Regions from separate parts of the Streptomyces sp. NBC_01089 genome, predicted to be linked through region 2. Evidence: riboswitches for the same ligand, from Rfam matches in the RefSeq annotation. Region 2 holds a riboswitch; the other holds the start of a gene.
The links. A riboswitch is a leader RNA that binds a small molecule or an ion and turns the genes downstream of it on or off. The one in region 2 is predicted to bind cobalamin.

Region 1: linked by a shared signal. The riboswitch ahead of OG510_RS06460 (ABC transporter substrate-binding protein) and the one ahead of OG510_RS05025 (CbtB-domain containing protein) in region 2 are both predicted to bind cobalamin.

What each region holds. Positions count from the first base shown of each region.
Region 1 covers NZ_CP108660.1:1,449,368-1,456,508, reverse strand. Annotated here, with positions in the region: gene OG510_RS06475 (ABC transporter transmembrane domain-containing protein) at 1-156, shown strand, start outside; gene OG510_RS06470 (ABC transporter ATP-binding protein) at 153-1,976, shown strand; gene OG510_RS06465 (siderophore-interacting protein) at 2,063-2,926, opposite strand; cobalamin riboswitch at 3,118-3,246, shown strand; gene OG510_RS06460 (ABC transporter substrate-binding protein) at 3,299-4,900, shown strand; gene OG510_RS06455 (ABC transporter permease) at 4,902-5,849, shown strand; gene OG510_RS06450 (ABC transporter permease) at 5,993-6,748, shown strand; gene OG510_RS06445 (ABC transporter ATP-binding protein) at 6,844-7,141, shown strand, end outside.
Region 2 covers NZ_CP108660.1:1,133,853-1,140,993, reverse strand. Annotated here, with positions in the region: gene OG510_RS05040 (DNA sulfur modification protein DndB) at 109-1,323, shown strand; gene OG510_RS05035 (alkaline phosphatase family protein) at 1,475-2,902, opposite strand; gene OG510_RS05030 (CbtA family protein) at 3,146-3,913, opposite strand; gene OG510_RS05025 (CbtB-domain containing protein) at 3,956-4,180, opposite strand; adenosylcobalamin (AdoCbl) riboswitch at 4,183-4,327, opposite strand; gene OG510_RS05020 (histidine phosphatase family protein) at 4,474-5,043, shown strand; gene OG510_RS05015 (histidine phosphatase family protein) at 5,302-5,919, shown strand; gene OG510_RS05010 (DUF2127 domain-containing protein) at 5,909-6,682, opposite strand; gene OG510_RS05005 (ATP-binding protein) at 6,990-7,141, shown strand, end outside.

The DNA of each region.
Region 1 (7,141 bases), 320 kb from region 2:
ACCGGGGGCAGCACGGTCCTCGTGACCACCAGTCCGATCCTGCTCCAGAGCTGCGAGCGGGTGGTCCTGCTGACCGAGGGTGCCGTGGGAGCGACCGGCACCCACCATGAACTGACCTCCGAACAGCCCTCCTACCACGCGGCGGTGATGGCATGACCGCGCCCACGACCGATCGCGTCGGCGACAGCGGAACACACCGGCGTGAGCTGCTGCCCACCGCCACCGCTGCCGACGTACGCGCCGACCTGCTGACCCGGATACGCGCAAGACCGGCCCGCCCGGTCGCAGCCCTGGCGCTGATCGTCATCGGGGTCGTCGGCGGACTGGTGATCCCCCGGGCACTCGGCCGGGTCGTCGACCTGGTGGCATCGGGCGGGCACACCACATCAGCGGTCACCGCACCTGTGATCATCGTGGCCGCGGCCTGCCTGGTCCAGGCCGTCTTCAGCGGCTGGGGCGACGCCCTGGTGGCGCGCTGCGGGGAGGAGATGCTCGCCGATATCCGGGAGAGCGCCCTCGGCAGAGCACTCGCCGTACCCCTGGAGCGCCTGGAGCGCTCCAGCATGGGCGACCTGGTCTCACGGGTCAGCAGCGACACGGCTCTGCTGGCGGAGGCCGTACGCAGTCTGGTGCCCCAACTGGTGGGCGCCGTACTGGAGATCGGGCTGACCATGGTCGCCCTGCTGCTGCTCGACTGGCGTTTCGCGCTGGCCGCGCTGCTCGCGGTGCCCCTGCAAGTGTGGGCGGTGCGCTGGCTGATGCGCACCTCACGCCCGGTGCGGCGCGCCGAGCGGATCGCGCAGGGGGAGTTGGCCCAGACCGTTCTGGAATCGGTCGACGGCGCCCATACCGTACGCGCCTTCCGGCTGGTGCCGGGCCGGCTGGCCGCGGCCGCCCACAGCTCCCGCGTCACCCGGGATCTCGCGCTGCGCTCCACCCGGATCGGCACCCGCTTCTTCGGCCGGCTCAACGTCGCCGAGTGGACCGGACTGAGCGCCCTGCTCGTCGTCGGCTATGTCCTGGTCCGTACGGATCACGTCGGCATCGGTACGGCCAGCGCCGCCGCTCTCTACTTCCACCGGCTCTTCGACCCCGTCAACGGGCTGCTGTCGTCCTTCGACGAGGTGCAGTCCGCCGGAGCCGCCGCCACCCGCGTCCTGGGGCTCGCCCAGCTGACGGAGCCCCTCACCGGCGAGGCGGACACCACGCGGACCACGGGCGCCACCGTCGAACTGCGCGGGGTGGGCCACTCCTATGTCTCCGGCCACCGGGTGCTCCACGGGGCCGATGTCCGGCTCGCCGCAGGGGAGCGCGTCGCGGTGGTCGGCACGACCGGCGCCGGAAAGAGCACCCTGGCCAGGCTGGCGGCCGGGGTCCACCGGCCCACCGAGGGCCGCGTACTGCTGGGCGGGGTGCCGCTGGACGCGATGTCCGCCCCACTGCTGCGGCGCACGGTGGCCCTGGTGAACCAGGAGACGCATGTCTTCGCCGGCTCACTCGCCGACGACCTCCGGCTCGCCCGGCCCGATGCCGACGAGTCCGAACTGCTCACCGCCCTGGAGACGGTGGACGCGCGGGACTGGGCGCAGGCACTGCCGCAGGGTCTCGCCACCCGGATCGGCCAGGGCGGCCTGCGCCTCACCCCCGTACAGGCGCAGCAGCTCGCCCTGGCCCGGCTGGTGCTCGCGGACCCGCCGATCGCTGTCCTGGACGAAGCCACCGCCGAGGCGGGCAGCGCGGGTTCGCGGGTCCTGGAGGCGGCGGCCGAGCGGGCACTCGAGGGGCGCACCGCACTGGTGGTGGCCCACCGGCTCACTCAGGCGGTACGCGCCGACCGCGTACTGGTGCTGGCGGACGGCCGCATCGTGGAACACGGCACCCACGGCGAACTCGTCGCGGCCGGCGGGGGATACGCGGCGCTGTGGGCGGCCTGGTCGGGGGCGCGCGGACAGGGCGCGGTCCCTGATCCGGCCTGATCCGGAGAACTGCGGAGGGACGGCCGGCGGCCTTCGAAGAGGAGCGGGAGGGCTCTTCGAAGGCCGCCGGGCGCGCGTCGACGCGCTCAGTCGTCCACGGGGTCCGACGGGGAGGGGGGTGCGGTGCTGTCGTCCTGGTCCTCGGTCAGCCCGCGCCGCCAGTACCCCTGGAAGCACACCGAACCGCGGTCGACACCCCGCTCCCGCACCAGGTGGCGCCGCAACTCCTTGATGGCGGACGCTTCTCCGGCCAGCCAGAAGTAGGGCGCCGCGTCGGGCAGAACGGCGCCCCGGACGGCGTCCAGCAGGGGGGAGGGGCCATGGCCGCGGTGCACCCAGGTGACCTGCGCGGTTGCGGGGAGCGGCTGCTCCTCGGCCGGGCCGGCCACCTCGGCGAAGATCTGGACCGGCAGCCCCGGCGGGAGCCCTTCGGCGATCGAGGCCATGGCGGGAAGGGCTGTTTCGTCGCCTGCCAGCACGATGGACCGCGTACCGGGCGGTGGCTGGAAGTTGACGCCGCCCGCGTCCTCGCGGGCCGGGCCGACGAGGAGGACGCGGTCCCCGGGACGGGCCGCGGCGGCCCAGCGGCCGGCGGGGCCGCCGTCGCCGTGCAGTGCGAAGTCGATGTCGACCTCGTCGGGATCGGTGCGCTGCGCGCGGAAGGTGTAGGTGCGCAGGACGGGCCGGGTCTCCGGTGGCATCGTCCGCCAGGCCGCGTACCACCCGCTCTCGGCCGCGCCTTCGGGCAGGAGGGGCTCGGTCAGGCCGGGGGCCGGGAACAGGATCTTGCCGCGCTGGTCGCGGTTGCCGGTCCGGAAACCGGAGAGCGTGGGGCCCGTGAAGGTGATCCTGGCCATCTGCGGGGTGAGCCGGACGGCTCGTTCCACCTGGACGGGAAAGACGCGGAACGCCGCTTGGACGGGGCGTGCGGTGGTGGATCCGGCAGCCATGTATCACTCCAGCCGATGAGGGGGCGGGGCTGGTGCGCGCCCTGGTGGGCGTACACCACCCCGGAATCACTTTGTTAAGGGTAGGCTAACCTAATTTCGAATGGGTTCCAGGGGGTTCCAGGGTGTCCGCGTGAGCCGGGTTACGGCCCCCGCCGGCCCGTGCGACACAATGAGCGCACGAGGCGACGGGGATCAGGAAGCCGGTGCGAGTCCGGCGCGGTCCCGCCACTGTGACCGGGAAGCGACCCTCCTGTACGTCACTGTCCGCAGGCGCGGACGGGAAGGCGGAGGGGAGCGATGATCCGGGAGCCAGGAGACTGACCCGTCGCCGGTCCGACAGCAGGGGCGAGGAAACCCCGGAGAGGATCGACTGTGACGACCCATGCCCGGACGGAGCCGCGATACCGGCCCGAACCCGGCAACCGGCCCGCGCCGGCCGGCCCGCCGAGCCCCGGCAGACGTAGTGTGCTGGCCGCCGGAGGCGCCCTGGCCCTTGCCGCGTCCTCCGGGCTGCTCGCCGGCTGTGGTGCGGACGCGAAGGACGGCGGGGGGAGCGACCGGTTCCGCGCCGCGTTCACGGCCGGCGGCTCGCAGGAGACCCTCGACCCGCACGTCGCCCCGAACTTCGTCGACCAGGCCCGCGCCAAGGCCCTGTACGACACCCTCGGCACCTACGCGGACGACATGTCCGTCCGTGAGCGGCTCGCGGAGTCCTGGGAGAGCGACGCGTCCGGCACCCGGTGGCGGATACGTCTGCGCAAGGCGGAGTTCCACGACGGGAAACCGGTCACGGCGAAGGACGTCCTCTACAGCTACCGCCGCGCCGCCGACCCCGCCACCGGCTCCCCCTCGCAGGTGCTGCTGTCGGCCATCGACTTCCACACCACCAGGGCCGACGGCGAACGGTCCGTCGTCTTCGCCCTGAAGGCGCCGAACTTCGAGTTCCCCACCGTCTTCGCAGGCCCCGGCACCGAGATCATCCCCGACGGTACGAAGGACTTCCGCAAGCCCGTCGGCTCCGGCCCCTTCACCTATGTCTCCTTCACACCCGGCGGCACCGCACGCTACCGGCGCTGGACCGGCCACTGGGACGGCGCCCCGCACATCGCCGAGCTGGAGATCGTCCCCGCGAACGAGGAGTCGGCCCGGCTCAACGCGCTGCTGTCCGGGCAGGTCCACTACGCATCCGACATGGCCGGAGCCTCCGTGGACCGGCTGAAGAAGGAGGGCTCGACGCGGGTGCTGACCGCCGAACGGGCCACCGCCCAGCAACTGCTGCTGCGAATAGGCCGGAAGCCCTTCGACGACCCCCGGCTGGTACGGGCCGTACAGCTCGGGATCGACCGGGCCGCGCTGGTCCGGGTCGCGCTGGCCGGGCACGGTGAGGTGGGGAACGACCTGTTCGGGCTGGGCCTGCGCGGCTACCCGCAAGGTCTCCAGCCCCGCGAACGGGACGTCGGCGAGGCGCGGAGGCTGGTGAAGGAGGCCGGCGCGGAGGGGCTGCACATCACCGTGGAGACCAGCTCCGTCGACGCCACCTGGGAGACGGCAGCGGACCTGATGGCACGCCAGCTGCGTGAGGTGGGGCTGAGGCTGACCGCCAACACCCGTGCCTCCAGTACATATTTCAGCGAGATCAGGACGCAGGGCGTCGCCGCCTTCAACACCACGTCCACGCTGCCGGTGTCCGACTTCCTCCAGCAGCGGGTACGCGGCGGGGCGGCCCGCAACCAGACGCAGTACGCGTCGAAGAAGTTCGACACGCTGCTCGAACACGCCCGCACCACCCGCGACGAGCGGAACCGGCTGGCGTTGCTCGCGCGCGCCCAGAAGATCGCCCGGGACGAGTCCGGGCTGCTGGTATGGGCGTTCTCGGACGCCAACGACGCGATCGGCCCCTCGGTCCGGGGGCTGCGTGCCGCACCTCCCAACTCGCACGACTGGGCCCGGTTCGACCGGGTCCGCCTCGGCTGACGTGCGCGCCTATGTCCTGCGGCGCTCACTGCTGGCGGTCGTGCAGTGCCTGATGGTGCTGGTCGCCGTGTTCGCGGTCGGTTCGCTGCTGCCCGGTGACACGGCCGACGTGCTCCGCGGTGAACTCGGCACGCCCGAGCAGGTGGCGTCGCTGCGGAGCCGGCTGGGACTCGACCAGCCGGCCTGGTCCCGCTTCGGCCACTGGCTCGGCCACCTGCTCACCGGCGACCTCGGGAACTCCCTGACGACCGGGCTGCCGGTCGGCGACGACATCGGCCGCCGTATCGGCGTGACGCTGCTCCTCGGCGTCCCCGCGCTGGTCCTGGTCACCGTCCTCGCGCCGCTCCTCGGCACGGTGTCGGGGCTGCGGGAGGGCAGCCGCGTCGACCGGACGCTGAACACGGCGGCCGTTCTGCTGCACGCCGTACCGGAGTTCGTGCTCGGGCTGCTGCTGGTGGCTTCGGTGTCACTGACGGCCGGGCTGCTGCCCGCCACCGCTGTCGGCATGGACACGGCGGCGCTGCTGGCCCAGCCGGCCGTGCTGGTCCTGCCCGTCACCGTACTGACGGCCCGGCATCTGTGTGACCTGGCGCGGCAGATCCGTGCCGGTGTGGCGGCGGGGCGGCACAGTGCGGTCGCCGCGCATCTGCGGCTGCTGGGGATGCCGGAACGGACGGTGGTGCTGCGGCATGTGCTGCCCGGCGCCCTGGGGCCCGCCGCGCAGCAGTTCGCGCGCTGTGTGGAGGGGCTGCTGGGCGGCACCGTACTGGTGGAGGCGGTCTTCGGCTTCCGGGGCCTCGGGAACGGTTTCGTCGATGCGGTGCAGAACCGCGACCTGCCCCAAGTACAGACGTACGCGCTGCTGTTCGCCGGTACGGCGGTCGCGGTGAACCTCATCGGCGACCTGGCCGCGCACCGGCTGGCCCCGCACCGCGAGGTGACCGCGTGACGGCGGAGGAGCGGGGGACGCGGGGAGAGCGGGAGGCATTGGGGGAGTGGGGGACGGCCGATGCGGATGGCTGCGCCGATGCCGTGCGCAGTGCTCGGCCTCGTCGGCCCCGTCGGCCGTGGGCCGCTCCGGTGCTGCTCGGCGTGCCGGTGCTCGTGGCCCTGCTGGGGCCGTGGGCGGCCGGGACCGCGCCGTCGGCGGAGGGCGCGCTGCCGTCGCAGCCGCCCGGCGGCGGGCACCCGCTCGGTACGGACGTACTGGGCCGCGACGTCCTGTGGCTCGTCCTGCACGGCGGCGCCTCCGTACTGGGCAGCGCCCTGGGCGCGTTGCTGATCGGCATGGCCGCCGGGGTGCCGCTGGGGCTGCTGGCCGCGGGCCCGCGACGCGGCATCGACGAGACGGTGATGCGCGGCCTCGACCTGCTGCTCGCCTTCCCCGGGCTGCTGGTGCTGATGACGCTGGCCGCGACGGGGCACCGCGAGTGGTACTGGCTGGTGACGGTCGCCGGGGTGCTCCAAGTCCCGGCCGTGGCACGGCTGGTACGCGGAGCCGCTCTGGCGCCGGGCGCCCGTACGGTCGTCGAGGCGCTTCGGATGCAGGGGCGCGGCTGGGCGTACATCCACCTCCGGCACCTGGCACGGGAGTTGGCCGCCCCGCTGGCCACCGACGCGGGCGGCAGATTCTCCGTGGTGCTGTACCTGCTGGCATCCGCCAACTTCCTCGGCCTGGGGCTGCCCGCGGCCTCGCCGGACTGGGCGGTGCTCATCGAGCGGAACAGCGACGCCCTGTTCACCCAGCCCGCGGCGGTGCTGGTGCCCGCCGGACTGCTGACGGCGCTGTGTGTCGGGGGCAACCTGCTCGTGGACCGTGCGCTGGCACGGAGGAGGAAGCCCCGATGAAGGGTTCTGTCCCTGAGCGGTCTGAGCGGCCTGTGGGGCCTGCGCGGCCCGCACGGCTTGTGGGGCCTGTGGGCCCTGAGCGGTCTGCGCGGCTTGTGCCGCTGCTGGACATCCCGGAGGTCTCCGCGTATGCCGACGGGACGGACCGGCCGCTGCTCGACCGGGTCGCACTGACCGTGCCGCCGGGGACCGTCACCGCCGTCGTCGGGCCTTCCGGAAGCGGCAAGACCACGCTCGGCCTGGCGGCGCTCGGCAGCTCCCGGGGCGGCGTACGGCTGGCCGGACAGGTGCTGTTGGGCGGCACGGACCTGCTGCTCCTGGAGCCGTCCCGGCGTTCCGCGGCCCGTGCAGGCCGGGCCGCGCATCTGCCCCAGCATCCGGAGACGGTGCTGG
Region 2 (7,141 bases):
CAGACGTCGAAGATTGTTTGACAGTGCTTTCATGTCTATGTTTACCTGGTGCTGCTTCCGATTGGAGCTATCGCCTATCCCCTGGGGGGGATTGCCATGCTCATCACCATGCCGACTGCGGTCGTCGAGGGAACCCAGCTCACCGTCATGCCGTTCCGTGCCGACGCAGTGATCGGAACCATGTCTGTGCCGACACTCGTCCAGCTCGTACCGTCGCCCCGCCGTGAAGAGGACACGAAGACGCTCAAGGCCGCCTCGGGTGCGGTGCGCCGCCATGCAGAACTGCGGTCGTTGGTGCAGCGGGCCCTGAAATCCACGCAGAAGGGGAAGAACGTCGGCTCTTACGCCGAGTACATCGCCGACGGCGTGAAGGGCGAGCTCGGCGCCGGCTGGTCCACCCCGCCGATCACCTTCTGGCACGCCGGCCCGCTCGCCGCGCTCAGCGACGAGCTGGTGCCGGGCACCGGGCTGCGGACGCTGACCATCACACCCGGTACTTCGGTCGTCGCCATCGACGGCGAGACGCAGACGACTGCCTGGCACGAGTTGTACGACGACCCGGAGCGGTTCGGGCTCACGTACGCCGAACTCGCCCTGGTGCGTGTTCCCTTCGAGCTGTACGTGGATCTGTCCGTGGCCGATGCGCGGCAGATCTTCTACGACCGCAATGTGCAGGGCGTCGTCGTCGCCAAGAACCTGGCCATGTCCATGGACCAGCGGGACTTCGCCACGCGTCTCGCTCACCGTGTCGCCGAGGCCGTCAAGATCGACGTTGACGGAAAGCTCGTACCGTTCACCAAACTCGTCAACGCCAGCAAACGGCAGGTGGGCAAGACCGACCCCGAGGTCATCACCCTGTCCGCGCTCCGCGCCCTCGTGATCACGACGATCTACGGGCGCGGCGGCCTGTCCCGCTCGGCGGAGACCGTCCACGAGGACGAGCTGCCCGCAGGGACGAACGCCGAGCAGGTGGAGCAGAGCATCGTGCCGCTGCTGGTGCGCCTGATCGCGGACCGCAGTGAGCAGTTCGTCTCGCGCAGCGCCGTCACCGCACCGGCCGTACTCGCGGGGCTCGGTATCGCCCTGCACCAGACCACACCGTGGGCCGATTCCGTGAACGCGCTCGGCGATGAGGAACTGCACCACCTCCTCGCCGGTATCAAGTGGGAGCGGGAGGCCCGCTACTGGGACGGTGTGGCAGCGAAGGCGGGCGCGTCGGGGCGCCTCAACTTCAGCGGTGGCGTCAAGGACTCCGGCGGACGGGTCGCGGACGCGATCCTGTACCCGGCCGGCGAGGCAGGGCAGAAGATCCGCGGTCAGTAGGTTGTCCTCGTACGGATCATCGTCAAGACACAGCGCTGCCGGGAATGGAAGCGCATTCGCTGACCGGCCGATCCCTGCCAGACCCCACGCGGCTGCCGCGCTTCAGCGGCAGCCGCGGCGGCGGTGGCGAACCGCCGCGGTTGCCCGACACTCAGGTACGCGGCCGCCGCCCCCGCTCCTGCCTCGGGAAGCTCTGGTCGGCCCCCGGCAGCACCGGCTTCGGCAGCGTGGCCACCTCCTCCTTCGCCTGGGCCAGCTGCTCGGCCGTGTCCTCCGGGAGGTGCGGCGGGCGGTGGTGGGTGTCGGAGAAGCGGAAGGCCGAGGTCAGGTCGCCGAAGGTGCGGCGGCGCCACTGGGTGATGTTGGGCTCCCGCACCCCCGTGAACCGCTCCAGGAACTGGAGCGCCGACGTGTGGTCGAAGCGCTCGCCCGCGACCCAGCCGCCCACCGTCCACGGCGACACGATGATCGCGGGGACCCGGAAGCCGCCGCCGATCGGCAGGCCGTCGACGAACTCGTCCTGGGTGCCCGGTTTCGGGGTGGGCGGAGCCACATGGTCGAACAGGCCGTCGTTCTCGTCGTAGTTGAGGATGAAGGCGGTCTTCGCCCACACCTTCGGATTGGACGCGATGGCCTCGATCTTCTGGGCCACGAAGTCCGCGCCCGCCGCCGGGAGATAGTCCGGGTGCTCGGACTGGTAGCTCGTCGGCATGATCCATGAGACGGCCGGCAGCCGGTCGTTGCGGGCGTCGTCCTCGAAGGTGCCCTCCGGCTGCGGGCGTACGCCGCGCTCGTACAGCTCGTCACCGGGCTTGGCGTCCTTGAACGACTGGAAGTTCTCCAGCATGTTGCAGCCGTAGTCGTCGTCCTGCTGGTAGACCTTCCAGCTGACGCCCGCCGCCTGCAGCCGCTCGGCGTAGGTCGTCCAGCGGTACGGCGTGGGGGCCGTGTTGTTCAGGATCGGGCCGCCCTGGGTGCCGTTCGGGTCGAGGGTGCCCGTCATCCAGTACAGCCGGTTCGGCCAGGTGGGGCCGAACACGGAGCAGAAGTAGTTGTCGCAGATGGTGAAGGTCTCCGCCAGCGCGAACTGGAAGGGGATGTCCTCCCGGGTGTAATACCCCATGACATAGGGGCCGTTGAGCCCGTCGGCCTTGCGGTGCGCGGGCAGCCACTGGTCCATCCGGCCGCCGTTCCACGCCTCGTGCTGCACGGACCAGGCGTGGCTGGTGGACGGGATGGCCTGGGCGCTCGATGTGTGCGTGTCCAGGTGGAACGGGAGCAGATAGCCCTTCGGGTTCACCGTGTCGGGCTGGTAGAAGACGGGCTTGCCGTCGGGCAGCTTCTGCGCGTGCGGGTCGCTGAAGCCGCGTACGCCGGACAGGGTGCCGAAGTAGTGGTCGAACGAGCGGTTCTCCTGCATCAGCATCACGACGTGTTCGATGTCGCGCAGCGAGCCGTGGCGCGGCGGCCCGGCCGCGACCGCCTTCTGCACACTCGGCGGCAGCAGCGAGAGTGCCGCGGCACCGCCGACGGCGCCTGCCGCTGAGCCAAGGAGTCTGCGTCGCGTCAACTCGGCCATGAACATCCCCTTCTCAAGCTCGGACGGGCCCTTTTTCCGGGGCCCTTCCGAACCTTCGCGGGCGGCCGGTGAGGAGGGGAGGAGCGAAACGATGAACAAGTGGCCAATGTGCGGCAAGGGGTTGGCCAAGCCGTGGCCCGGTGTTCGGGTGGGGGCGCGCACACGGGCGGATCCCGCCCGGATGTGGTCCGGGCGGGATCCGTGGGATGCGTCGAGTCCGTTGTGCGGAGGGTGAGTTGACGTTCAGCTGACGGAGGCCGTCGTGGGCGACGTCGCGCCGTTCGCGTCGCGGGCCGGTGCCGCCCGCGGTACGAGATGACGCTCGGCGAGGTGACCGAAGAGCAGCCCGAACGCGGTCCACAGAGTGAGCTGGATCGCGAGCGCGGAGAGCCTGAACTGCCAGAGCAGGGTGGCCGGGAAGTCCTTGGGCACCTCGTTGACGGCGGGCAGGAACGCATAGGCGAGTCCCACCACCACGAGGAAGGCGGCCCCCGCCGAGATGGTCGCGTTCCAGTTGCCCAGCCGGGGCGCGAGCCTTCTGCCGATGATCACCGCGCCGACGGCGAGCAGCACACTGAGAACCATCATCAGGAAGTACAGGGTGGTGCGTTTGCCGATGGTGTCGGGGTCGCCGACGGACGGCGGGTTGGCCGGGTACTTGAGGAACGGGACGACGTACACCGCGATCAGGGCACCGGCCGAGACCAGCACGGCCGTGGCCCGCGGGCCGAAACCGCCGATACGGCCGAGCGCGAAGCAGAACGCGAGAGCGGCGATTCCGCCGACCGCGACGCCGAAGACGAGCACACCTGTGGCCAGACCGGCCGTCGACTGGAGCGAGCGGCTGACCACCTCCACTTCGTGCTCATGGCTGTGCGCGCCCTCGAACGCGATGGCCGCGTCCACCCGCGGCTCACCGAGCAGATAGGCGACGACCAGAGCCAGCACGCCGGCGGCCAGGCCGGACAGCATGCCGCGGACGAGCAGGGCGCGTATGGATATGGAGTTCATGAGAGAGGTCCCCTGGATGTCAGAAGGTCGGTGACAGGGGAATCAGTGGCAGGGGAAGCCGAGCAGATGACGCCCGTCGTGGACCCACTCGTGCACATCGGTGCCCGAGACGACCGAGGTGGCGCCCTGCTCGGCGCCGACGAAGTACAGCAGAATGAGCATCAGGATCCCGAAGAAGACCGCCCAGGGGGCAATGGCCTTGAGGGAGATGGGGGCGATCGCCGGAGTGGCGGGGGCCTCCGGGGTGGGGGCAAGGGTGCTTGCCATGGCAGTACCTCCTGGGGAACACGCGTCCCGATCGTGGTGCCTGAGACGAAGGTGCCGGGTCTGACTTCCCGCAGGGCGGGTTCACAGTGGCGCGACCGTGCCGGAATCTCACCGGACTTCCATCACACCTTCGTCATGTGCACGTGGACCGTACCGCCTGACGGGCAGGCTCCGCTACGGCGCCGTACGGCCGGACGGCCTGCTCCACCCCGCGCGTATCGGCCCCGGCCCGCGTGATCTCCTTGCCCGTACGGCGGAAGACCGGGCGGACGGACAGCGGGACGGGGACAGCGATGACCGTACGAGTGATGTTGATCTCACCTGCTCACAGCGGTGCGCTGCGTGAGGCCCGCTTCGACGATGACGGGCCGCTGGACGAGGCGGGGACCCATAGGGCGGCGCGGGCCGCGGACGCCGTGCCGGGTGCCGACCGGCTGCTGACCGCGCCCGACACCCGCTGCCGGCAGACCGCCGCCGCGCTGGGGCTGCGGGCCGAGCCCGAACCCGCCGTCCGGGCCTGGGACTTGGGGCGCTGGCGGGGCAGCACCCTGGCCGATGTGACCGAGGAGGAGCCGGACGCGGTGGCCGCCTGGCTGGCGGACCCCGCCGCCGCGCCGCACGGCGGTGAGTCCCTGCACGCACTCCGCGAGCGGACCGGCGGCTGGCTCGAAGGGCTGACGGACGGGGGCGGCCGGGTGCTGGCGGTCACCGACCCCGCGGTGGTGCGGGCAGCCGTCCTGTATGCGCTGGCCCTGCCCGCCGATGCGTTCTGGCGGCTGGACGCGGCGCCGCTCACGCTGACCGAGCTGAGCGGCAGGGCCGGACGGTGGAACCTGCGCATCGGACGGCCGCTGGAGCCGTGACCCGGGATGCGCGCCCACGGGCGGTGCGCTCTGCTGGACAGGAGCCCCGGACAGGGCGGAGGGGGCGGCGCGGTGCGCGGAGAATCACATCCGGGGGCCGCCGCTGCGGGAATCTCCGCTGGTCGTGACAGGCTGAAGCCCTTGTACAACATCAACGCTTGTACGACGTCGACGCTCGTACAACATCAATACAGACGTCACCGGCGGCACCCTTTCGTACCGGCGCCCCGGTGACAGAGGCGAAAAGGCAGGGCGGTCATGGGAGAGCTGATTCTCGTACGGCACGGTGAGACCAGCTGGAGCCGCACCGGGAAACACACCAGCTGGACGGATCTGCCGCTGACGGCGACCGGCGAGGAGCAGGCCCGCAAGGTCGCACCGCTGCTGGCCGAGCGGCGTATCGCGCTCACCCTCACCAGCACGCTGACCCGGGCCAGGCGGACCGCCGAGCTGGCCGGGCTCGTCCCCGCCCACGCCGAAGCCGATCTGCACGAGTGGGACTACGGGGCGTACGAGGGCATCACCAGCGCGGAGATCCACCGGGACCGGCCCGACTGGGACCTGTGGACCGACGGAGTGGCCGAGGGCCCGCCCGAGCACCCGGGCGAGACCCCGCAGGAGGTCGGCGAGCGCGCCGACCGGGTCCTGAAGCGCGTCGACGTGGCGCTGCGCGACGCCGACCTCGACGGAGAGGGCGGCGACGTCGTGCTGGTCGGCCACGCCCACTTCCTGCGGGTGCTGACCGCGCGCCGCCTCGGTCTGCCCGCGTCGGCAGGAGCGCTCTTCCGGCTGGACACCGCGTCCGTGAGCCGGATCGGCACCGAACACGGGCGCCCCGCCCTCGCTGTGTGGAACCAGGTGCCCGTCAGCGGGTGACGGGCACCGTCCCGGCCGTCGTCTCGACCTCGAGGAGCGAGGCGCTCTGCCGCTCGGCCTCGAAGGCCGCGTGGCCGCCCCGCAGCCCGAACAGGCGCTTGCCGAGCAGGATGTAGAGCACTGCCAGGATGTTGACCGTCAGGGTGGCGATCTTCAGCCAGCTGACCTTCTCGGTCAGTTCGTAGACCTCGAGCGGCAGGAAGACCGCTGTGGCGACGACGGTCAGATACTCGGCCCAGCGCTTCGCACGCCACAGGCCGACGCCCTCGATGATCTCGATCAGCGCGTAGACGACCAGCAGGACGGCCACCAGCACCAGCGTGGAGTGCTTGTAGCCGAAGGTCTTCTGGATGGTGCCGACGACCGGTGAGTTGTCCAGGTCGTAGTTGAAGTGGCGGAACACCGGCCGCAGCACGTTCAGGTTCTCGTCGAAGAGCCGGCGCACCGCGTCCTGGCTGTTGCTGAACTTCCACACGGCCACCGCCACCAGCACGATGAACACGCCGCGCACCGCGCGCTCCACGGCGAGGAAGCGCAGGATGAAAAGATCGCGCAGCACCTTGCCGCGCGGCACCAGCGGGGCGTCCTGCGCGGGGCCCGTCCCGTGCGGGTCCCCGAGGGCGAAGTCCCCGCAGCGGAGACAGCGCCACGCCTCGCCGAACCCTGTCTCGGCGCGCAGCCGCACCGCCAGTTCCGGTTCCCGCGGTGCGTACGTCACATGTCCGCGCCGTGCGCAGGTGCGCCGGTCCCAGTCGATCTTCATGCTGTCTTCCCCGTGCTGGTCGGTTCTTGCTGTTCGGTTCACGCTGCTTGGTTCTTGCCGGCCGGACCGGTCCAGCGCGGACCGTAGCAGGGCATCGTATGCGCCGGATGACAGGGCACCGACAGAAGCCCGCCCGGCAGGGGTGACGGGGTACGGGGACGAGGGCAGGGGCGGCTCGCAAGATTACTGGCTACGCCCACCGGGCATGCGGACTTCTGCCCACTCGTGAAGAGGTCCCGCCGGACCGCCCCGCAGCCTCGGCCTGCCGGGATATTCTCGAAATCCGTTTGCAGGCAGGGGAGGAACGATGGGGTCCCGGAAGGAACGCCCGGCCGCCGTACCGCTGCTGGAGCGGGAGAACGAGATCGCCGTGGGCGCCCGCGCCGTGGAGGCGCTGTGCGCGGGGGAGTCCACCGGGGGGCTCCTCATCTACAGCGGTGAGGCCGGCCTGGGGAAGAC